DNA from 3 places in the Paenibacillus sp. VCA1 genome. Region 3 is predicted to be linked to each of the others. Evidence: riboswitches for the same ligand, from Rfam matches in the RefSeq annotation. Region 3 holds a riboswitch; each other region holds the start of a gene.

Region 1 (7,410 bases), on a different contig from region 3:
CCGCAAAATCCGGCCGGCGGTCTCTTGTCCCATGTACGGCGGCGAAATATAGGTGAGGGAATGGATGGACGATACCACTTTGCTTTCCGGCAAAACCTCCTTGATTCTGCCGGCCAAAGCGGGACGGTTTTGTACGTCGATCACCCCGGGCTTCCACGCCTGAAGGGCCGCGACGACGCTTGGAGCATACCGCGCTCCATCCGGAAGGCGATGCACGGGGATCCCGCCGTCGATCGCCCCGATAACCGGGCGGCCCGGCTCGCGACCCCCGTAAATCCGTATGTCGAAACCGTCGGGAACCAAAGGGACCATTTGTTCCACCACCCGTTCGACCGAACTGCTCCGGCCCGACGGGATATAAAACGAACCCGGCGTCACCACTGCGGCTTTTTGCTTCTGCATCTTTCGGCTACCACCTCGCCCAAGGTTTTAAAGTACTTGATCCGAAAGAAAAAAATAATGCGTGTTCCAAAGAGAACCCGTTTCATTTCCAGCCTATACAGTTGCTGGGGGGAACGGTGACAAACCGGCGGAACCAAGGGGCAAAAATAGGCGGGACATGGATGGACAAACGCCCCTTGCTTACACGAAAACAGCGGCATAAACTATACCAACCCCCGAAGCGTAATTGTACGGCGTTTGACAAGGGAACATTCGGCATGGACAGCGGTTTGCGCCATGACTATATCGGGAACAGGAGGGATGAAATGTGTGGTTTTCTTATGTCGGAATTCTGTTGAATGCGGCCATGCACCGGGGGATTCCGCAGGGAAGAACCGGGCAGGAGTCCCTTTCCAACTATGAGGAGGCCGCTCGCATTTATGGGTTGATCCCCTGCTACGTCCAGCTTCAGGATCTTGACTTGGACAGCGGACAGTGCAGCGCCTACGTGCTTAAGGGGCATGCCTGGACGCTCGAGCGCATGCCGATTCCGCGCGTCATTCATAACCGGGCCATTTATATGGACGTGGGCTCCCGTCACAAAATCGAACGGCTGCTCAGCCAAGGTTACCTTATTTTCAACGCTTTTAACCGATACGGCAAAGATGAGATCCACCAGCTGCTGAAACAAGACCCGCTGCTTGCGACTCATCTCCCGAAAACGCAAATAGCCGCACCTTTGTCCATCGCGGACATGATGCGGCATTACAACGATTTGGTTATGAAGCCCTGCACCGGCAGCGTCGGCCGCGGCATATGGCGGCTTCGCCGCACGGGAACGGCCTGGAAGCTGACTTATTCGCCAAGCGGCAGGTATTATGGCTGGAAAACGGTAACCCTTCGCCAAAACAAGCTGCCCCAGGCTCTGCGAAACCGAGTAGGCCGCGTTCCGTATCTCGTCCAGGAGCGCATCGCCCTGGCGGAATACAAGGACCGGCCGTATGATTTGCGCGTCACCGTGCAGCGGGGCATCAGCGGGCAATGGGAAATAACGGGCATATACGCCAAGGCCGCCCCCTCCCGCACCTTTGTGTCCAATATGGCGCAGGGAGGAAAAGCTTTTCCCGCGGAAACCGTCCTGAGCGAAAGCCTTCCTCGCTTGTCGCCGGAAGCGATCCTGTCGGAAGTCCGTCATCTCGCGCTCCGGATCGCCGAAAAATTGGGGCAGCATCTCCCCATGGCCGCCGATTTCGGGCTCGACATCGGCCTTGCGAAAACGGGGAAACCTTATTTCATCGAATGCAACGGGCGCGACCAGCGTTACGGCTTCCGCAAGGCCGGACTAAACGAGATTTGGAAGGAAACGTACCGCAAGCCTATGGCCTATGCCCGCTTCCTCCTCGGCAGCTGATGCCCGTTGTCTTCCGTCATTTTTAGGAATGGTAGCGGACATCCGCGATGCCGAACCACGGGAAAACGGCCGCGGCGGCATAAGCGGCGCATAGAGCGAAAACAAGCATCAGGATGGCCGCTCCGTCCGCCCAGGAAACGTTGGATGGGTAGTAGTAGGTTCTACCGCCTCCACCGTTAAAGCGCTTCGCTTCCATCGCGACGGCAACCCGGTGGGCACGGCGGATGCCTTGCGACAGAAGCGGTACGGCGTACAGCCGGACATGCTCCGCCACACCCCGAAGACCGCGTCCTTTCACCTTAACGCCGCGAACCTGAAGCGCCTGCCTGCGGATGAGAAACTCCTCCCATACCATCGGCAGCAGCCGGATCGAAGCCATAAAGCTGTATGCAAACCGCGGAGCGAGCCTGAAATTTTGCATCAGCGCGTAAAAAAGTTTGACGGAAGGGGTCGTGCCGGCAAACAGCAACCCCTCCGCCGCAAACGCGATCGAGCGGAAACCCAGGTGCAGCCCGCGGTAGAAGCTTTCTGCCGTAACGCGCAGCATTCCCCATTGCCACCATAACGTATCGCCCTTACCGAACAGGATCATCGTCGCGGAGGAGGATACAAACAGCAGGCCAAACGGCAGGACAAGCAGCAGCGTTTTCCGGGCCGGATACCCGCCGAGCATAAACAAAAGTGCGGTATAAGCCGCAGCCTGATAAACCGCAAAATCAATGTCCCGCGTCATTACCGTAACCAAAAACAACACAATAAACACGGCGAGTTTTACGGCGGGATTGGCGCGAGCCAAAACCGTTTGTCGGGTAGGCGTCAGAAGCTCGATCATGTGCCCACCCGCCTTTCCGTCCGCTTGGATTCGACCGCAGGTCGTTCGATCACCGCGCCGTTCCGTACCTCCCATACCCTCGTGGCCACCTGCCGGGCGATGTCCTCTTCATGGGTTACCATCACGATGGCGGCCCCTTTTTCCTGCATATTCAGGCAGTAATCGAGTATCGCAAACGTATTGCGCGCATCCTGTCCAAAGGTCGGTTCATCCAGCAAAAGGATCGGTTGCCCCCGCATAACGGCCGCAGCCATGCTGAGCCTCCGTTTCTGGCCGGTGGAAAGCTGGTACGGATGGCGGCATTCAAGCCCTTCCAAATGGAAAAAACGCAGAAAATCGCGCGCTTTCTCTTCGGCCAGCCTGTTCTCGTCGCACGTCAATCTGCCCGTCTTCAAGGAAAAAGCCGCCTCCTCCAGCACCGTGTCCGCAACAAACTGAAATTCAGGATTTTGAAACACGTATCCGATCCGGTCCGAAGGGGGATGAGCCTTTTTTCTTTCCCTCCTGGAGGCGCCCTCCGTTTCCGGCATCGCTTCTCCGCACAGCTGATACTCCCCGCGGATCGGCAGCAGCGACATCAGACTCAGCAAAAACGAGCTTTTTCCGGCGCCGTTCGGGCCGACAATGGCGATAAAATCGCCGGGATAAATCTGCGCCGACTCTGCATGAACTACAGGCCGGCCGGCGCGGAATCCCGTGAATTGCCGCAGCGAGAGAAGCGGAGCCGGATTTTCAGGCACAACGGTTTTTTCCGCTTCGTCCCGCCTCGTTTCAAGCATCCGAAAAAAGTCCTCCCACACGCCCGGATACCATATGCCGTATTGCCGCAGTTCACGCCGGAAAGTACGGAATATCCATTCGGGGCTGCCGTCGCCGATGACGCCTCCGTCCGGAGCAAACAATATGATCCGGTCCATCCGGTCCGCGATCTCCTCAATCCGGTGCTCCACGACGATTAAGGTACGTCCTTCCGCCGATTCCCAGACGGCCTCCCACATTTGTTTCCTTCCTTCGGGATCCAGCAAAGCGGACGGTTCATCCAGAAAAATAACGTCAGGTTCAAGCAGCAGCACGGATGCCAGCGCCAACCGCTGCTTCATGCCCTGGGACAGGCTGTCTACCGGCACATGCAGCTGATCGGGGTTCAGGCCGACCGCCGCAAGAACCCGCCGCATTTCGGGAAGCATCCGCTCACGCCGGATACCGCGGTTTTCCAAAACAAACGCCAGCTCTTCATCGACATACGGCATGCAAAACTGGGTATCCGGGTCCTGAAAAACGTATCCTCCGGACTGCGGCGCCACGATGCCGTCCGCTTTGAGCGGAACCTCGATTACGTGCGGAATGAGCCCTCCCAGCACCTGCAGCAGCGTCGATTTGCCGCAGCCGCTCGGGCCGAGCAGCAGCACCTTTTCGCCGCGGCGAACCGAAAGGGACAAATCCTTAAACACAAAAGTTTGCTCGCCCGGAAATTTCAGCCTAAGCATGCTTACGCCCGCGACGGTCTCCGTTTCAAACGTCTCGCGATGTTCAATCATGTTCAAGCGCTTCGTAATCTTTTTTGGTCACGGGCCGCAGAAGCTGCGTCACGCCGGTCGCTTCCAGCGCCTTAGCCAGGGCAAACGCCAAATATCCCGCCAAAACCGCGGAGCTGACGATCCGCAGCGCATATTTGAACAGCATCATGCCGAGCGTATAGTCCGTCACGTAGCCGAAATAAATGTCGACCGCGAATGAACCAAGCGCCGCCGCCGCTCCCGCAAACGCCGCCGTTCCCATCTTGAAGCTGCGGTAGCGCATCACGGCAAAAACAAGCTCCGCGGCAAGCCCCTGCACGATGCTGTACAGCACCAGCTGAATGCCCCATTCGCTGCCGAACAATATTTCCACATGAGCCGCCGCAACCTCTGCCAAAATGGCGACGCCTGGTTTGCGGATCAGCAGCATGGCGAGCGTCGGAGCCAAAAACCAGACGCCGTAAACCAGCTCATCCGCCTGAAAAAACAGCGGCTTAAACAAGTCATACACCGAACTCCAAAAATGATACACGACGCCAAGCACAAGCGACAGAAGCACCGTGACCAGCAGGTCGCTCAGCCGCAGCCCCTTCCTTTTTTCCGCAAGCAAAACATGATCCATCCTGTTTCCCCCTCTTTTGTTTTTGAATCGGCGGGAATTTGCATGAACAGGCACGAAAAAAACCGCCCTGGATCGCAAAGAGAGACGGTTAAATAAGCCCGAAAAGGGCTTCATCGCGAATTCTCTACGCTGGCATTATCCAGATCAGATTCCCGGTCAGCAGCGGATACAGCTGCAATCTCAGCCTGATTCACTCAAGCTCCCGCATCCCATATGTAACGGATCGCATTTCATAAAAACACAAAAGCGCATCATCCGTATCCTGGTTCCAAAATACACCAATTCCGAATCGATTGGCAACAAAAAAATTTAAATAAGGATGAGACAAAAATCCAAAGAGCGACTTTCAACCGGCAATATATAGAGCGAAACGTTTTCGTTCGCCGATATATTGGACCAGGGAGCGGGAGGAATCGAATTTTGCAAAATCCTGAAATATTTAGGCTTCCGGCAGTCCCGTTGCTTCCGCCGATCGCCCCCCATTTTGGTCGTTATTGATTGATTTAACCGCTATTCTATGTCAATATATTTCAGAGTGTTCCAAAAATAGTATGCTGCGGCATTCGGATCCGGCCGCTAAATCCGATGAAACCAAAAGGCGGCCGCGAACGTTAACTCTATAAATCGACTTAGCATCATCCGAAGGGAGAAATAGCATGGCAAAAGAATGGTTAAGGCTGATGACGGAGCTCTCCTCAAGAAAGTGGCTTTCCGCATTGATGGGACGCTTTTCCCACAGCAGGCTCAGCAAAAGCGTCATCCCTTTATTCATAAAAAGCTATCAAATTCCGGCTCACGAGGCCGAAAAAGAAATTCACGAATACCGGACGCTGAACGAGTTTTTTTCGCGCCGGCTGAAGCCGGGCATGCGCCCGGTGGATGAAGGCCCGAACGTACTGACGAGCCCGGTGGATGCCAAAATCACCGCGATGGGCGACATCAGCGCGGGAACGATTTTGAACGTAAAAGGCCAGGATTATTCCGTGGCGGAGCTGCTTCATTTTTCTCCGCATTTGGAGCTCTACAAGCACGGTTATTTTTTTGTGCTGTATTTAAGCCCGACCGATTACCACCGCATCCATTCCCCTATTACGGGCGTGCGTACGGAAAGCGAGCATATTAAAGGCCGCGCCTATCCGGTCAACGAGTTCGGCATGACCCGAATGAAAACGGTGCTGTGCCGCAACGAGCGGCTGATTACCTACATCGCCGGGGAATACGGAGAGGTGGCCGTCGTTAAGGTAGGCGCCATGAACGTAAGCAGCATCCGGTACAACGACGAAAGCGTGTCCCGCTGGAACAACGGCGACGATCTGGCCTACTTCGAATTCGGGTCGACGGTCGTGCTCCTCACCCAGGACGGAACCTTTACGCCGCGGGCGGACCTGAAGCCCGGAGACCAGGTGCGAATGGGCCAGCTTCTCGGCACGCTGCATGCCCCGGCGCCCCGCTCCAACAACCCATAACCGCTGTCACGGCCGCTTGAGCACCGAAGCGATGATGTTTTGGAACAAGCGCCCCGGCAGCAGCGCTTTGGCATGAAGCGTCAGCCGGGTACTGCGCGGAAGCGCGTACCGGAACGCCGGACGTTTCATGCAGGCAATATGCGCAACGAGTTTGGCAACCTCTCTCGGGTCGCCTCCTTGTCGTACGCTTTTTTGTGAAAACGCCAGCACCTTTTCCAGCATGGATTGATAGGGCGACCCCTTCGCCGCGCTCATTTGCGTGAAGCCCTTGTCCCAAATCGGGGTGCCGTAGGCTCCGGGCTCTACCAGCACGACATCGATTCCAAACGGCCTTGCCTCAAGCGCAAGGCATTCGCTGAACCCTTCCAAAGCAAACTTGGAAGACGCGTAAGGGGCATATCCGGGAAATCCGACGCGGCCGCTGATGCTGCTGATCTGAATAATGCGCCCATTGCCGTGCTCCCGCATGATCGGCAGCACGGCCTGCGTCACGCGCACCATCCCGTGAAAATTGGTTTCCATCTGCTCCTGCCAAATCCGGGCGGGAACCTCCTCCACAAAACCTCCGTATGCCGTTCCGGCATTATTAACCAGCACGTCCAGACGCCCGTGCCGCCTGAATATGAGCGCAGCCGCCTCTGTGACGTCGTCGTTCTCGGTGACGTCCAGTCGAATGCAATGGATTTTCCCTTGTACGCCCGCTTGCGCAGCCGCTTCCATCACTACGGCTTCCGCCTCCATCCTCCGGATGCCCGCAATGACGTCGAACCCCCGTCTTGCAAGCTCGACCGAGATCAGCAGGCCGAAGCCGCTTGAGCTTCCGGTCACGAGAGCGACCGGGTTCCCTTGCCATGTGTTCACTATTCCACCGCCTTATACGGGAATCGCTTGAAACAGAAACGGCTTCCGGTCCAAATAATGGCGAAGGAGCGCCAATGAATAAGGCTTGCTCTCCCGCAGCTCGGCCGCTTCCCATGGATGCGGGGCATGATAGCTTTGGTTTTCGATCAGCGATTTGATAAAAAAGGTTTCAAGCACGCGGATGTCGTCCGGCTCGCCGGAAACGGGCAGCAAACGCTCGTATCCTTCAAGAAACACCTGCCGCTGCATCGGGTAGAGGCCGATAAATGCCTGCGCCAAATCGTACAAAAAATAACCGTAGCCGCAGCGTCCGAAATCGA
Region 2 (7,410 bases), on a different contig from region 3:
TTTTTCGCTCCTTTCTTTGTCCGGCATTAACTTTCCTGCTTCGGTTTCCAGCGCACGAGCCATCGTTCCAGCAGGGCGATGATTCCGAACATGAGCAGGCTGAGCGCGACGATGACCATAATGGCGACGAACATGCGGTCGGTGCGGTATCCGGATTTTTGCAGCATCATATAATATCCGATGCCCTTGTCCGCGCCGATCCATTCCGCGATGACCGCCCCCATGACGCTGTAGGTCGCGGCGATTTTGACGCCCGAAAAGATCGCGGGCAGCGCATGCGGCAGCTCGAGCTTGGCGAATATTTGCCGTTTGTTCGCGCCGATCATCCGCATGTAATTGAGCATGACCCGGTCGGTCTGTTTCAGTCCGCCCATCGTGGCGACGGCAACGGGGAAGAAGCAGACGAGGGTGATGACGATCAGTTTGGGCAGCAGCCCGAAGCCGAACCAAATCAAAAGCAGCGGGGCCAGCGCAATGGTCGGGATATTTTGGCTTAAAATGAGCAGCGGGTACAGCGCCGACTTCAGAAACGGAATCAAATGCAGGATAAGGGCGATGACCAGCCCCACCGCCGTTCCGATGATAAAACCTTCAAGCGTCAGCCTGACCGTAGCCCAGACATGGCCCCATAAATCCCCAGCCCCGTCCGCCGTTTCCTTGGCGATGTCGACCGGGGAGGGAAGGATCCATTTATCGATATGGAACAGCGAGGTGCACAGCTCCCATACGGTCAAAAAGAAGAGGACCGCCACAAAGGGCGGCCATACATGGCTCCACCAGCGCCTCATGGACGGTATTTCTCCGTAAGCCGATCCATGCTGATGCCGCCGGGGTTATGGGCGATTTTGATCTGGGAGATGATGCTTGGGCTGCCGGCCTCCACCAGAACCTCATGCATGCGGCGCACGATTTCCAGCAGTTCCTCAAGCTCGCCCTCCATCGTCGTTTCCAGCGGATGCACCTCGTATTTGACGCCCGACTGCTGAATCACTTCGATGGCCCGGTCGACGTAGGGATAAGAGTTCTCGTTGTTCGGCGTTTTTGGGATGACCTGAATGCTGAGCAGGGTATGAGCCATACCCGATCACTTCCTTTGCAAGTTATGATAAATGACTAGGAATACGAAAGATCATGATTCTTGCGGCAAAAAGTCGTTCGTAAACGCGTTTTGGACATCCAGCGGCTTATCGAGCAGCTTATGCTCGTACATCCAATCGGAATACCCTTTCCATACCTGTTCCTTCTGCTCGCCCCAACGCTTGGCGTCGTCCTGGTATTTCGGGCTGAGCCATTTCTGGCTGGCCATCACCAGATCCTTGTCGAGCTCCGGCACGGCTTTGATCAGCACGCCCGCAGCATCCTCCGGATGTTGAATCGCAAACTGGTACCCTTTGGAGGTGGCGCGCATAAAAGCTTTGACCAGCTCCGGATCTTCCTTGATCTGCTTTTCGTTTGTGACGATCACCGGCGTGTAATAATCGAGCTTGTCGGAGAAATCCTTGACATACAGCATGTCGAGCGGCTCCTTGCGCAGCTCGGCTTCAATGCCGGTCCAGCCGTAGAAAATCCAGGCGAAATCGATGTCGCGTTTTACCGCCGTAAAATAGTCGGCTTCGCCCATGTTGACGATCTTCAGCTTGTTAACGTCCGCTTTATCGATGGCCATGATCGAGTCGATGACCGCTTTTTCCACCGGGGAGCCCCAGCCGCCGTAGGTTTTGCCTTCAAAGTCCTTCGGTCTTTTGATGTTGCGGTCGACCGGAGCGGCAAAGCCGGACGTGTTATGCTGGATCACCGCCGCGATCGATACGAGCGGAACGCCCTGCGTGCGCGCCTGGGTGACGTTTTCCTGCACGCTGATGCCAAACGGCACCTTGCCCGACGCGACCATGGCTTCCGCCCCTCCGGCGCCCGGCTGCACGATGTCGACGTTCAGGCCCTCCTCTTCGTAATAGCCTTTTTCCTTGGCGACGTAAAGCCCCGTATGGTTCGTGTTCGGCGTCCAGTCCAGGACGATCTTGACGTCCTTCAGCTTTTTGGGCTCGTTGCCGCCCGCAGCGGAGGACGTTTCCCCGGACGGTTTCCCTTCATCCGTCGTTTGGGCGTTTTTGCTTCCGCAAGCGGCCGTAGCCATCACAAGCAGCAATGCGAGCAAAAACAGCCCGAATTTTTTCGTTTTCATTGCGTTTCTCTCTCCCTTACCTATGTTCTCCCCTTCATTCATGCAGAAGAATCTTTCTTTTTCGATCTGGAAGCGAATCAAGGGCCCCTTGCATTCTCTTTTTCGTTCAGGGTCCGATCATTCAACAAAAAAAGCGCCCCGGATTCGGGACGCTTAAGGCGCAAGGATAGCATGGCGAACGCCATGACATGGCTTTTCCTACGCTGGCATTACCCAGATCAGGTTTAAGGGTCAGTATCTTGAAGGGATACAATCTCAGCCGGCCGATTCCAGCACCCCGGATTCTTATGAAGTTGCGGGTTTTACATTGGTATTATAGTCCTAACCTTGAAAGAATTCAATCGCTGCGGCTCGAAACCTTTCGTTTGGAACGGAAAAAGGGAGAAATCTGAAAAATCGCCGGTCTTGAAAAAGCGTCCCGTCCGGAAGAAGAATAAATATTCTAAAAAATGCCACGATAAGGGTGAAGGGAGTCTGGTTAAGGCAGGAGGCTGAGGGAAATAAAAACAAATATTTCGTTTATTCAATCCGTCATGATTCTGATGCTAAGCACCGGCCTACTGAATCATGTCATCCTAATCCCTATATTGCTTCAAGCGGCAAACCGGGACGCTTGGATTTCGGTGCTGCTGGCAAGCGGATGCGCGCTTGTATGGGCATGGATGCTTCACATCGGCATAACCAAACTGAACAAACGCCATCTGTTCGGTTGGCTGTCCAAGGCTTATCATCCCATTGTGGGCCGCGGTCTTGCCTCAGTCATCGCCGTATACCTGTTTGCTATTTGCGCCATTACGACAAAAGACACGGTATATTGGATTCATCTCACGTTTTCTCCGGAGACGCCTTTTCTCATTTTTAGCTTCCTCTTCCTTTTGATATCGGCCGTAAACGCCTTTTTGGGCATCCATTCCCTTGCCAATACCGCGGGCTTATTGCTGCCCTTCGTCATTGTATTAGGCTTTTTTATCATGTCGTTTAACATGCCCCATAAGGATTACACGTTGCTGAAGCCGATACTTGAACATGGCATGAAACCCGTTTGGGGAGGAGCCCTATATGCGGGAACCGGCTTTGTTGAAGTGATCATGTTTTTCTTTTTGCAGCATCATATCAAATCTCGCCTGTCGTATCTTTCTTTTATGCTCATGATCCTGCTTCTTATGGGACTGACTATAGGGCCGCTGATCGGCGCCATCGTTGAATTCGGAGTGGACGAGGCCAACAAGCTCCGGTTTCCGGCCTTTGAGGAATGGAGACTGCTGACCATTGGCCGTTACATCGAGCATATGGACTTCTTTAGCGTCTACCAATGGTTCAGCGGCGCGTTTTTGCGAATTTCGCTCTCCATGTTTCTCATACTCGATATTTTCCAGGTCAAAAGAAAAAAGGCGAAGGCTTGGGTGCTGGGGAGTATTTTTGCAATTACCTTTGCCATTACGGCCATTCCTATAAGCGACCGTTTTTTTCTAAACATGCTGTCCGAGTATGTGCTTCCCGTCTCGTTTTGGGGGATATTGTCCTTTTCCGTGATTATTACGGGGCTGATCAGCTTGGCCCGCCGAAGGGGGAAAATGGCGCCGTGAAGAGGCATGACATCAAAAGCAAGCCGGCCCAAAACATTGAGGATATGGTTTCGCGGTTGTTCGGATCGAGCGCGGATATTAAGAAACGAACCGTCTTGTTACCGGTCCAAGGTTATTCAGTTCAGTTGGTTTATTGCCAAGGGTTGTCCGATGCCGCCAAAGTGGAGCAAGACGTTATCCCTGAGTTAAAAAATATCCCGGAGCAAATGCTGCTGTCGGATGAAATGGATTTGCCGCTTAAAGTTCCTTTTCAAATGGAGCCCATTCCGCAGGACCGAACGGAAGAAGGGATGAAAACGACCGTGCTTGCGGGAGATCTTCTTCTTATATTTGCGCCTTCGAACCGATGTTACTCCATGGTTATGGGCAATGCGCCCAAACGGCAACCGGAGGAGCCGAATACGGAAGTTTCAACGAGAGGACCAAGGGACGGTTTTGTCGAGGATTTGTATACGAACGTTGCTTTGATCCGGAGGAGGCTGAAGACCGATCAGCTCGCTGTTGAGGAATTTACGATCGGTTCCGAAACGGCGACCAAAATCCATCTTTTATACCATAAGGCAACGATCAAGGACGATGTTCTCCAGGAGATCAGGGCGAGGTTATCCCGCATAAAAACCAAAGGTCTCGTGAGCAACAGTCAACTCGAGGAAATGTTGACCCGAGGCCTCTTGGTTTTTCCGCTGATAACTTATACCGGAAGGCCTGACTATGCCGTAAACTCGCTGCTCCACGGCAAATTTGTCATTGTGATGGACGGTGCCCCTACGGTGCTGATCGCTCCCGTGAACATCAATTTCTTGCTGAATTCTTCGGAGGATGCGTTTCTCGTCAATGTCGTTGTTGCTTTTACGCGTTTTTTGAGGGGGGTCAGTGTGCTGCTTTCTTTGTTTCTGCCGGGATTTTGGATAGCGTTGACCACGTACCATCAAGACCAAATCCCCTTTACGCTGCTTGCAACCTTGGTCAACTCCAGGCAGGGGGTGCCGCTGCCGGCTCCTCTGGAGGCGACGGTCATGCTGTTTTTATTTGAAATTTTCCGGGAAGCGGGCATGCGATTGCCTTCCGCGTTCGGACAGACCTTATCGGTGGTCGGCGGATTGATTATCGGGCAGGCGGCCATGAGCGCCGGAATCGCAGGTCCGGGGACGGTAGTGGTCATTGCGATTTCCGTGCTTTCCACCTTTACGCTGGTGAACCAGTCCCTGGTCAATACCGTCGGCCTGTTTCGAATTTTTGTGGTTCTGATCAGCAGTCTTTTGGGATTGTTCGGGGTGCTGTTCTCTCTGCTGGCGATGGTCCTTTTCCTGGTCAATCTCCGTTCCTTCGGCACCTATTATTTGGCTCCGCTAAGTCCTCCGAAGTTCAGGGACATGTATAAAGTTTTATTCAGGATGCCATGGGGCAAGGACGGGTTCACGAATGGAAAGGAAAATAAAAGATGAACATGATGATGAAATGGATCCGCTGCATCCTTGCCTTGGCGCTTTTGACCATGCCGCTCACGGGCTGCTGGGGGGCAAGGGAAATCGAGCATATGATCTATGTGAATACCGTTGGGGTCGATTATGTAAAGGGACAGGTCGTACTGTATATCCAGATGCTCAACTTCAGCGGCATTGCCAAGAGAGAGTCCGGGCAGTCGCAACCGCAGAAGACGTTTGTCGGTAAAGCGGAAGGCGATTCGTTTGATACCGCAGTCTTTAATTTGTATACCTCTAGCCCGCAAAGGGTCGTCTGGAGCAATGTGAAAACGATCGTATTTAGCGAGGCGGCGTTAAAGAACGGGATTGTGGATCAGGTGCTGGACGTATGGGACCGGTATTATGAATTCAGGTATACGGTCTGGACGATGGCGACCAAGGAGCCGATAGAAGATTTGCTCAATACTCCATCCATCGCCGATTTGTCGGTGGTCTACTCGCAGCTCAACAGCCCGATGCGAATCTATGAACAAAATTCCGTCATCTCCCCGCTGTACCTCTACAAATTCATATGGAAGTGGAAAGAGAAGGGCGAAACGGTGCTTCTGCCGAATGCTGAGATTATTCCTGACTGGACCGACAACCGAAAACCTTCGCCCAACGTCAGCATGACCGGGGTTTGCTTTTTGCAAAAGCAAAAGTTTCGGGGATGCCTGGAGGATTCGGATATTTTGGGACTGAGGTGGCTGGAAAAGAATACGAGAAGAACATCTCTGGTCATCCGAAAAGGGAACGAGGTACAGGCTATGATGGTCATGAACAAGGTTAAATCGTCGATCCGCCCGAAGCTGAGACAAGGCAAGCCTGTATTTGACATCAAAGTGTCAACGCAGGCTACGCTTCCCCAGTTGAATAAGAACGTAACCAAGAAAAAACTGGAGATGGCAGCAACGAAGGAAATTAAGGACCAAATTATGAAGACCTACTTGAAAGGCTTGGAAATGGATGTGGATGCATACGGGCTATCGGGCATACTCCGCAGAAGCATGCCCGATGCCTGGCATAGGTTAAGCGCCGAAGACAAAATCCCGCTCGATCCGGGAAGCATCGAAAACATCGACATTAAGGTGAATTTGATCAGCGGAGGCATATCCAAGCTGAAATAAGCTTCTGCTTCGTTTATCCATTGTTGGAGGTTGGCAAGGGTGTATTCTTTACATCGTTGAGCCGAAGCTGTTTGTGCTGCAGGAAAAACGCCGCAATGCTGAGAATGACCATAAAAAGAGTAAACAAGGCGAGCATCCAGGCGGTCTGGTTGACCTGCAAATGATCCATGCACCAGCCGATGACAAGCGGAAGCACCGCGCCGCCCACGCCCCCGGAGGCAATCAGAATGCTTGGCGTCGACTCCTCCGTTCCTTGCAGCAGCTTGCTTGCGAAGACGAGGGCGATCGAGAAGATCCCCGACATAAACAAGCCGAGCAGCAGGATGACGGCAAAAGCGGACCAGACCGCTCCGGTCAAAGGAAATACGGCCAGCAGCACCAGCGTAACGGCGCAGCTGAACAGCACATATACGCGGTAATGGATGCGCTCAGCGACGGTGCCGGAGAAAATCCGGCCGATGGACATCGCCACCCAAAAGCAGGTCACGCTGAGCGTGGCAAAAGCTTCCTTCATGCCGATTTTTTCGATGAGGATGGCGGGCATAAAGTTGGCCAGACTCATTTCCGTGCCGACGTAGAGAAAGAAAAACACCATGAACAGCACCAGGATGCCCAATGATTTTCCCTGATACGGAAAACGTTTTTTGTGGGAGGCCGCGTTCCCATCCGTCCCGCTGACGTTTGCCGCCTTCCTGTCGGCACGGAGCTCCGCATCGATTTCGCCGAACGAGCTTTTGGACCATAACAGCAGGGTGACGAGGGAAAACAAGGAAATGACAAGAAAGGAAAAGCGCCACCAGCCTTGAGAGATGAACCCGCTGGCGATCAGCGGCATCACCATGGCGCCCACGCCAAAAAAGACTTCAAGGCGGCTCATGGCGACGGCCGTTTTTTCCTTGATCGCCGCAATGATAATCGTCCCGATCACGGCTTCAATCATGCCGAAACCGAAGCCGGCGCAGACGGCCGTCGGATAAAGCAGTTCCCATGGCGGCAGCAGCAGGTATGCCAGCTCGGCTGCGCAAAGCAGGGAGATGGCGATCAGCAGCCCG
Region 3 (7,410 bases):
AGCTGCTGATCGGTTAATGGCGACACGTCTGTTTTCAACTCCATTCATGTTAATCCATGTTAATTCTATTGTAGGGGGGCTTGAACCAGGCTTCAAGACAAAACGCTGCGAATCTGCCGCTGGCTGATTTCCCAAAGACGGGCCGCGCTTTTCGGGTCGACGGCGGCTTTGGACGGAACCCCTGCTTTTAAATCCTTATAATAGTTGCCGCTTTGACCGGCCAGTTCGGCGGATTCCGCCAGCCATATGAGCGTTTCGGCCCCTTTTTCCGGCGTTCGGGAGAAAGGTTTCATGCAAGCCATCGTCATTCTGGCGAGTTTGCCGTTATTCATGTTGAAATTTGTTGATACAAGGCCCGGATCAAAGCAATTGACACTAACACCGGTTCCATGCAATTTTTTGGCAAGCTCTACTGTAACCAAAATATTCGCCAGTTTGGTCTCGCCGTAACGGAGATTGGCACCTCCTAAAAATGTTCTCAACGGGTTATATAACCGGTTGCCATCCAAATCCTCAAAATCGATTCCTCCCTTGACCATTTTATGACCGTGGGAAGAGGTGAAAATAATCCGTGCCTCCGCGTTTTCCTTTATTCGATCCAGCAGAAGCGTCGTGAGTAGAAACGGCCCCAAATGATTGACGGCCCATGTCATTTCAAAATGGTCTTCGCTCCAGTATCTCCGGTCGTAAAAGGCGCCGGCGTTGTTGATGAGCACATCGATGCGCGGGCATTTTTCAAGTATATCTTTCGCAACCTTCCGCACGGAATGCAGCGATCCCATATCCGCGGTAAAAATGTCGATCTGAGCATGGCTTGCGCCGCTTTCCAGCCGAATCCGCTCGGCGCATTCGATAGCTTTTTGCCGGTTCCTGGCTATGATTCCGATTTTTGCTCCGTCCCGTGCCAGCGCACGTGCTGCGGCCAATCCGATTCCGCTCGTAGCGCCTGTAATAAGCACGTATTTATCCCGAATCGTCCAAGGCAAAGCAGCGGCTTCCTTTTGCATATTCAACATGTTCAAACCCCTCCGTTTTTATGAATGAATAATTCATTCATTTATAAAATCAATATATTCCGTTTTTTCCCTGTTGTCAATTCTTTTCAAAAAAAGAACCGCCTCTTTTTAAAAGAGACGGTTTCCGCTTACGAAAACGTAGGTTTACCAGCCTGTAACGGCAATGTCTTCATGCATGTTTTGCAAATAATCCGGCAGCGGTCCTCCGTGCATCAGCCACAGTTCATGCAACGCGCGGGTACAGCCGACGTACAGCAGCTTGGCGTCCCATGACGAAGCGCCGTAGCGCTCGCTGTCTGCATCCGCCAAGATGACCGCATCGAACTCAAGCCCTTTCGAGAGGTAGACGGGCAGGACGGAAAGTCCCCCCTCGTATGCCTGATCACCGCCGTCGATCAAATGAAGCTCGGGCAGATCCGGCTTCAGCCGTTCGTGCAGCTCCTTCGCGTCCTTCAGCGTTCGGGTCAATACGGCCACCGTGCGGTATTCGCCTGAAGAAAGCTTTTGCAGCCCTGCGCGCAAATCATTCAGACGCCCGCCGCCGCTTCCGTAAGCAATCAAACGCACCGGGTTCCCGCTGCGGAAAACCGGCACCGCCAGCAGCTCGCTGTTTACGCCTTGCTCGAGGATGCGGTTGGCGAATTCGATGATTTCCATCGTCGACCGGTAGCTGCGCGTCAAAGCGAAATACGCCGTGTCCTCCGGCTTGAACCATGACCTCATTTCGTCCCAGCCGTGAACGCCGCGATACGCATGGATACCTTGGGACAAGTCACCGAGAATCGTAAAGGAATGCCCCTTGACGAACAGATCGAGAACCGCGACCTGGAAAGGCGAAAAATCCTGCGCTTCGTCGATGACGATGTGATCGAACCGCTGCTCCCCCGTAATGTCGTTAAGCAGATAATGAATGTACAGAAGGGCGGGCAGATCTTCTTCGCGAAGAACGTCCTTTTTCAAATCCTTTTGCGTCGATTTCATGACGCCGTCCGGAATCCCGGCCAGCAGCTCTTCGGGCCAGCCGGCCTGCAGCTTCAGCGCCTTGAACATTTGCTTGTACAACACGACCGGCTCGTATTTCGGCCATTTGGAAGCATAGGATTTTTCGCGTTGGGATGCTTTTTTCTTCCGTTCTTTCAGCGCGGCGGCGGATGGCGATTTTTTCAGCTCCATCTCGACCCAGCGGTGGATTCTTGCCATCACCCGCTCTTTCCGCTTCGCCAAAGGATACGGCTTGTATTCATCGTTGAACCAGTGAAGAATGGTGGCGCGCGAAAGCACGGCGCCTTCCCATGGCATAAAATCCGCTTCGGGCACCGACGCATCCTCCATCGCCTCGATGCAGGCGCGGATCATCTCCATGAACCGGATCGAACCTTTGAACCGCCCGGGAACTTCGTCCGTCACTTCCGGCATCCCGTCGGCAGACTCGAACCAGTAAGCCAGCGTCTCGGAAGGATCGGCAAGCGGTAAATCAATGCCGAGCAGCCGCATGGCCCAATCCGCAAACGTGCTCTGCTGGATGTCGCCGACCCCAAGCTCGGGCAGCACGTCGGATATGTAATCGAGAAACATAAGGTTCGGCGCAAAAATGATCATTTTTTCAGCCGCGACCTGCTCTTTGTACTGGTACAGCAAATACGCGAGACGATGCAGCGCCACGGTCGTTTTTCCGCTTCCCGCGACCCCTTGGATGATCAGCGCCGTATTTCGGGCCGCGCGGATGATTTTGTCCTGTTCCGCCTGAATGGTCGAGACGATGTCGCGCAGCTTGTTGTCCTTGTTTTCGCCGAGCCGGTAAACCAGAAATTCGTCCGACACCGCCGGCTGGTCGCTGTTCCGGTCATAGGTATCGGATACCCGTTCCAAAATCTGCTTCCGGATGACGAGGTTGCGCTTCAAATACACCAGCCCTTCGATCGTTCCTTCGGGAGCTTCGTACGCAGCCGGTTCGTCGCCGCCCGTGAAGGAATAAAACACGCTGGCAATCGGCGCCCGCCAATCGATCACCATCGGCTGATCCCCGACCTCCCCGTGGTCGACGCCGATTTTGCCGATATAAAGCGGCTTAGGCTCCGTATCGTTATTTTCCTGAAAGTCAAGCCGGCCAAAATAAGGGGCAGCCAGGCTTTTGGCCAAAGATTGCCTTTTTTCCTCGCGTCCGGCCTCGAGCACCTGTTCAGTGAAATCATGTCCGGTATACACCGGGATCGCGCGCAGCCGTTTCAGCTGCCTGTCAATTTCCGCTATCGTTGCATTCAGCCTTCGCTCTTCCTCTTGATAGGCACTTTGAAAAGTTTGCTCCAATTTCAGTTACCTCCTAAAAGTTCTTCCGTCAGCCAAAAGGCCGTACGGGAGCCGTTCCTGCAGCATTCGCATGCAACTCGTGCCCGATGCGGCCGAGCGCTGCAGAACTACCCTGCCCTGGTAAGCCGATGCTTAGTCGTGAGCCATAAGCCCGCTTAGAAAGGATTTTCAGTATATCACAATGAAGGCGCATTCTCCATAGCCGCGATTGAAAACGGCTGCACTAGAAAAAACATTCGGGTCTTTACAATCTTGTTCGAAGCGGTATAATGGGAACCAGCAAAAAACTGCATACGGAAAGATAGCACTAGGGGTGCCTTTTTGGCTGAGAGACAAGTAGCGAATGCATGCGCGAACGTTAACCCTTCACACCCGATCTAGGTCATACTAGCGTGGGGAAGTGCGGTGAAACGACAGCCATGAAGCCCCTCTTTCGCAACGTCTGAAGCGGGCCTTCAAGCCGTCCGGTGAGCTGCACTCTTTCGGGTGCGGTTTTTTTGTGCGCCGGCCGGCAGAAAGTTCGAATATGTATCAGCGTTCGTACAAGGAGGAAACGAAAATGGTGAGTGAAAAATGGGTTTGCGGAACGAGCCGCATCGCGGGCTGCCGCTTTTCGATCTACCCGATGAGCGGCGATTTTGTATCGATCATTGAAGACGCCTTAAAAAAAACGAATACGTCCAAAGTTTGGATGCTGACGGATGATGTCAGCACCTGCGTCCGCGGACGGATGTCCCATGTCTTCGACGTTGTGCATGCGATCTTCGCCCATGCGGCGGCAAGCGGCGAGCACGTCGTGTTCAGCGGCACGTTTTCGATCGGCTGCCCCGGGGATTCCAGCGGGGACGTTTACATGTCCGAGGATGACGTCCGGTTGAACGAAACGCCGCCTGGCATCGACACCGCGGCACAGTTTGCCCTTTACCCGCTGAACGCCCCGGGATACATGGGCATGATTGCGGGTGCGGTCGAGGCCGCCAAAAGTCTCGGCACCTTCTCCGGCAGCGTTCATTACGCAAGCCGTCTGGACGGAAGTGCAAACGACGTCTTCCGCACATTGGGGCAGGTCTTCGCCAAGGCTGCGGACGAGGTGTCCCATCTGGTGATGACCGCGACTTTGTCGTGCAACAGCCCTTCGCCGAAACCCGCGCGGAAATTGGCCGGGGAGGCGATGGCCCGATGAAAAACTGGAAGCTGCGCGACATCATCGTGCTGAGTTCGCTGTCCGTCGTTTTTGCCGTCGTGTACGTTCTTTTCCTGCAGGTCGGCAACGTGCTGGTCGGCTTTATGGGGCCGATGGGCTACGAAGTCATTTTTGGGATCTGGTTTATCGTATCGGTCATCTCGGCTTACATAATGCAGCGGCCGGGAGCCGCGCTTTTGTCGGAAACGGTAGCCGGATGCGTTGAGCTCCTGATCGGCAACACCGCCGGCCCGGTTCTGATTTTGTCGGCATTCATTCAAGGGCTTGGCGCTGAAGCGGTGTTTGCGGCGCTTCGTTACCGCAGCTATTCCGCTCCGGCCCTGATGGCTGCGGGTGCCGGCGCCGCCGTCTTCAGCTTTGCCTGGGGATTCATTCATTCCGGGTTTGCCGCGCTGTCGCCGGGATTGCTGCTCGCCATGTTCGTCACCCGCGTCATCAGCGCGGCGCTGCTGGCAGGTCTTCTCGGCAAATGGATCGCGGACGCCCTTGCAAAAACGGGCGCGCTCCGCAGCTTTCCGATCGCCAAAACCTCGCGGGGGCGGCTGGGATCCAAAGCGGAGGTTTCGTGATGGCCGCCGCGGAACGGCAGCCGGACCGCAGCCCGGTGCTTGTCGCCGACCGCATATCCCTGAGACTGGACGAAGATCAAACGGAACCGGTCCTGTCCTCGGTATCGCTGACGCTGCACGAACGGGAACTGACGCTGCTTCTCGGTCCGGGCGGCTGCGGAAAAAGCTCGCTTGCCCTCTGCCTTAACGGGATTTACCCGCATGCCGTGGAAAGCGAGGTCACCGGCTGCGTAAAGATTTTCGGGAAAACGCTCGACGGGAAACATCCCGGAGAAACGGCGCAAATCGTCGGCATCGTCTTTCAAGACCCGGACAGTCAATTTTGCATGCTGACGGTCGAGCAGGAGCTTGCATTTTGCCTCGAAAACGTCTCTTGTCCCCGGGAGGAAATCAGCGAACGGATCGACGACGCGTTAAGGCTTGTTCAGCTGAGCGATTGCAGGGATCGGCTGATCCATGAACTTTCCGGCGGACAAAAGCAGCGCGTCGCCATCGCGGCGGCGCTTGCCCTGCGGCCGAAGGTGCTCCTTCTGGATGAGCCCACCTCCAATCTCGACCCGGCTTCGGCGCGGCAGCTTGCCGAGCGGATCCATGCCATCCGCCGGCTGCTGCCCGTGACGACGCTGCTGATCGAACATCATCTGGATCCGTGGATGGAATATGTCGACCGGCTTGTCGTCATGGATCATCAAGGAACCGTTCAATATGAAGGGGATCCGGGACATTTTTTTGCAAGCCGGGATGCCGAAGCCGAAAGCGCCGGCATTTGGCTGCCCCGGGCCGTCGTGCTTCACCGGGAGCTTTCCCGGTCTGCCGGCATGACGGAAGGCGGCGATCCACCGGAGGCTGGTTCAGCCCCGCCGCCGCTTTCAATCCGCGATCTCATTCGGCGGTGGACCCGATACCCGGCTCCCGTCCAAAGCGCGGCTATCCGCCTGCTGAAAGAAAAGCTTCGCCAAGATCGCAGGTCGTCGGAACAGGACATTCCGGGAGCCCCACCGAACCCGGTGAATGCCGGTTTTGGCGATCCGGTCCCGCTGCGTGCGGAAAAAGTGTCCTTCTCCCGGGGCGGACGCGTGATCGTTCAAGAGGCGTCCTTTTCCGTCCGGGCAGGGGAACTGCTTGCGGTGGCGGGCCGCAACGGCGCCGGAAAATCGACGCTGATGGCTTTGCTGTCCGGACTGCAGATGCCTTCCTCCGGCAGCGTCTCGCTTCACGGCAAACCGCTGACAGCCTGGAAGGAAGCGGAGCTTCGCCGGAGGATCGGCTGCATTTTTCAACATCCCGAGCATCAATTTGTGGCGGACACGGTCTATGACGAGCTGGCATATTCCCTTCGTTTGCAGCACTTCAGCGAAACGGAAATCGATAACCGGGTTCGCAGCCTTCTGGAGCAATTTCGCCTCGAGGGACGGGAGAAGTTTAGCCCATTCTCGCTCAGCCAAGGCCAGAAGCGGCGCCTGAGCGTGGCTGCCATGATGTCCGACGAGCAGCAAATTTTGCTTTGCGACGAGCCGACCTACGGTCAGGACGCTTATGCGGCTAAAGAGCTGATGTCCGGCTTGCGCGCCCGCGCCGACATGGGGCTGGCCGTCGTCGTCATCACGCATGACATGGAATTCGTCCAGGAATACGCCGACCGCGTCGTCGTCATAAACAACGGTTCCGTTGATTACGACGGGGCCCCGGGTTCGCTTTGGTCGAGCCCCGAGCAGTTCCTGAAAGAACGCGGCCTGATCCCGCCGATCGCCGCACAATTGCTGCAGGCACTGGAGGGGGAACGGGCATGCTGAATGTACAAAGCGGCAAAATCGGCTCCCCCAAGCGTTCGCTCCTCCAACTCGAGCATCTGAATCCGGCCATGAAAGGGTTGACCGTCATCCTGTGCGTGCTGCCGCTGTCGCTGGCCTTCGATCCGGTAACCGTCGCCGCTGCTTTGGCGCTGACGGTGCTTGTGACCTGGCTGTTCGGGAACATCCCGTGGAAAAGATGGCTGCTGCTTTTTTCCCCGTTTCTCATTTTGGCGTTCGGCTACTTCTGGACGGCAGCCTTGTTTCCGCGCGAGCCGATAGGTCCGGATTCCGAGCTGCTGTGGTCGGTCGGAGCGGTCCGGGTGACTCAGGAAGCATGCTGGATCGCGCTTTCGCTCAGCCTGCGGGCGCTGCTGTTTTCTGCGCTGTCGCTGCTTTTTATGTTGACGACCGACCCGGTCAAGCTGATGCTCAGCCTGATGCAGCAATGCAAACTGCCTCCCAGGCTGGCGTACGGCATTTTGGCCGGCTTTCGGTTTTTGCCATTGTTCCGCGAGGAATTG

The links. Region 3 has a riboswitch for thiamine pyrophosphate ahead of RJP21_RS06520 (YkoF family thiamine/hydroxymethylpyrimidine-binding protein). Riboswitches for the same ligand answer to the same signal wherever they lie in the genome.
Region 1: another riboswitch for thiamine pyrophosphate. It lies ahead of RJP21_RS24160 (ECF transporter S component); the one in region 3 lies ahead of RJP21_RS06520 (YkoF family thiamine/hydroxymethylpyrimidine-binding protein).
Region 2: another riboswitch for thiamine pyrophosphate. It lies ahead of RJP21_RS01730 (ABC transporter substrate-binding protein); the one in region 3 lies ahead of RJP21_RS06520 (YkoF family thiamine/hydroxymethylpyrimidine-binding protein).

Annotation. Positions count from the first base shown of each region.
Region 1 is NZ_JAVLSX010000012.1:41,766-49,175, forward strand. Features, by position in the region: gene RJP21_RS24140 (glycosyltransferase family 4 protein) at 1-402, opposite strand, end outside; gene RJP21_RS24145 (YheC/YheD family endospore coat-associated protein) at 710-1,792, shown strand; gene RJP21_RS24150 (energy-coupling factor transporter transmembrane component T family protein) at 1,815-2,621, opposite strand; gene RJP21_RS24155 (ABC transporter ATP-binding protein) at 2,621-4,162, opposite strand; gene RJP21_RS24160 (ECF transporter S component) at 4,155-4,763, opposite strand; TPP riboswitch at 4,868-4,979, opposite strand; gene asd (archaetidylserine decarboxylase) at 5,420-6,229, shown strand; gene RJP21_RS24170 (SDR family oxidoreductase) at 6,236-7,090, opposite strand; gene RJP21_RS24175 (phosphotransferase enzyme family protein) at 7,103-7,410, opposite strand, start outside.
Region 2 is NZ_JAVLSX010000001.1:420,120-427,529, forward strand. Features, by position in the region: gene RJP21_RS01720 (ABC transporter permease) at 27-788, opposite strand; gene RJP21_RS01725 (thiamine-binding protein) at 785-1,078, opposite strand; gene RJP21_RS01730 (ABC transporter substrate-binding protein) at 1,130-2,182, opposite strand; TPP riboswitch at 2,361-2,472, opposite strand; gene RJP21_RS01735 (GerAB/ArcD/ProY family transporter) at 2,725-3,768, shown strand; gene RJP21_RS01740 (spore germination protein) at 3,765-5,213, shown strand; gene RJP21_RS01745 (Ger(x)C family spore germination protein) at 5,210-6,358, shown strand; gene RJP21_RS01750 (MFS transporter) at 6,372-7,410, opposite strand, start outside.
Region 3 is NZ_JAVLSX010000002.1:646,591-654,000, forward strand. Features, by position in the region: gene RJP21_RS06505 (TetR/AcrR family transcriptional regulator) at 1-44, opposite strand, end outside; gene RJP21_RS06510 (SDR family NAD(P)-dependent oxidoreductase) at 93-1,007, opposite strand; gene RJP21_RS06515 (HelD family protein) at 1,161-3,323, opposite strand; TPP riboswitch at 3,623-3,739, shown strand; gene RJP21_RS06520 (YkoF family thiamine/hydroxymethylpyrimidine-binding protein) at 3,883-4,506, shown strand; gene RJP21_RS06525 (ECF transporter S component) at 4,503-5,096, shown strand; gene RJP21_RS06530 (ABC transporter ATP-binding protein) at 5,096-6,889, shown strand; gene RJP21_RS06535 (energy-coupling factor transporter transmembrane component T family protein) at 6,883-7,410, shown strand, end outside.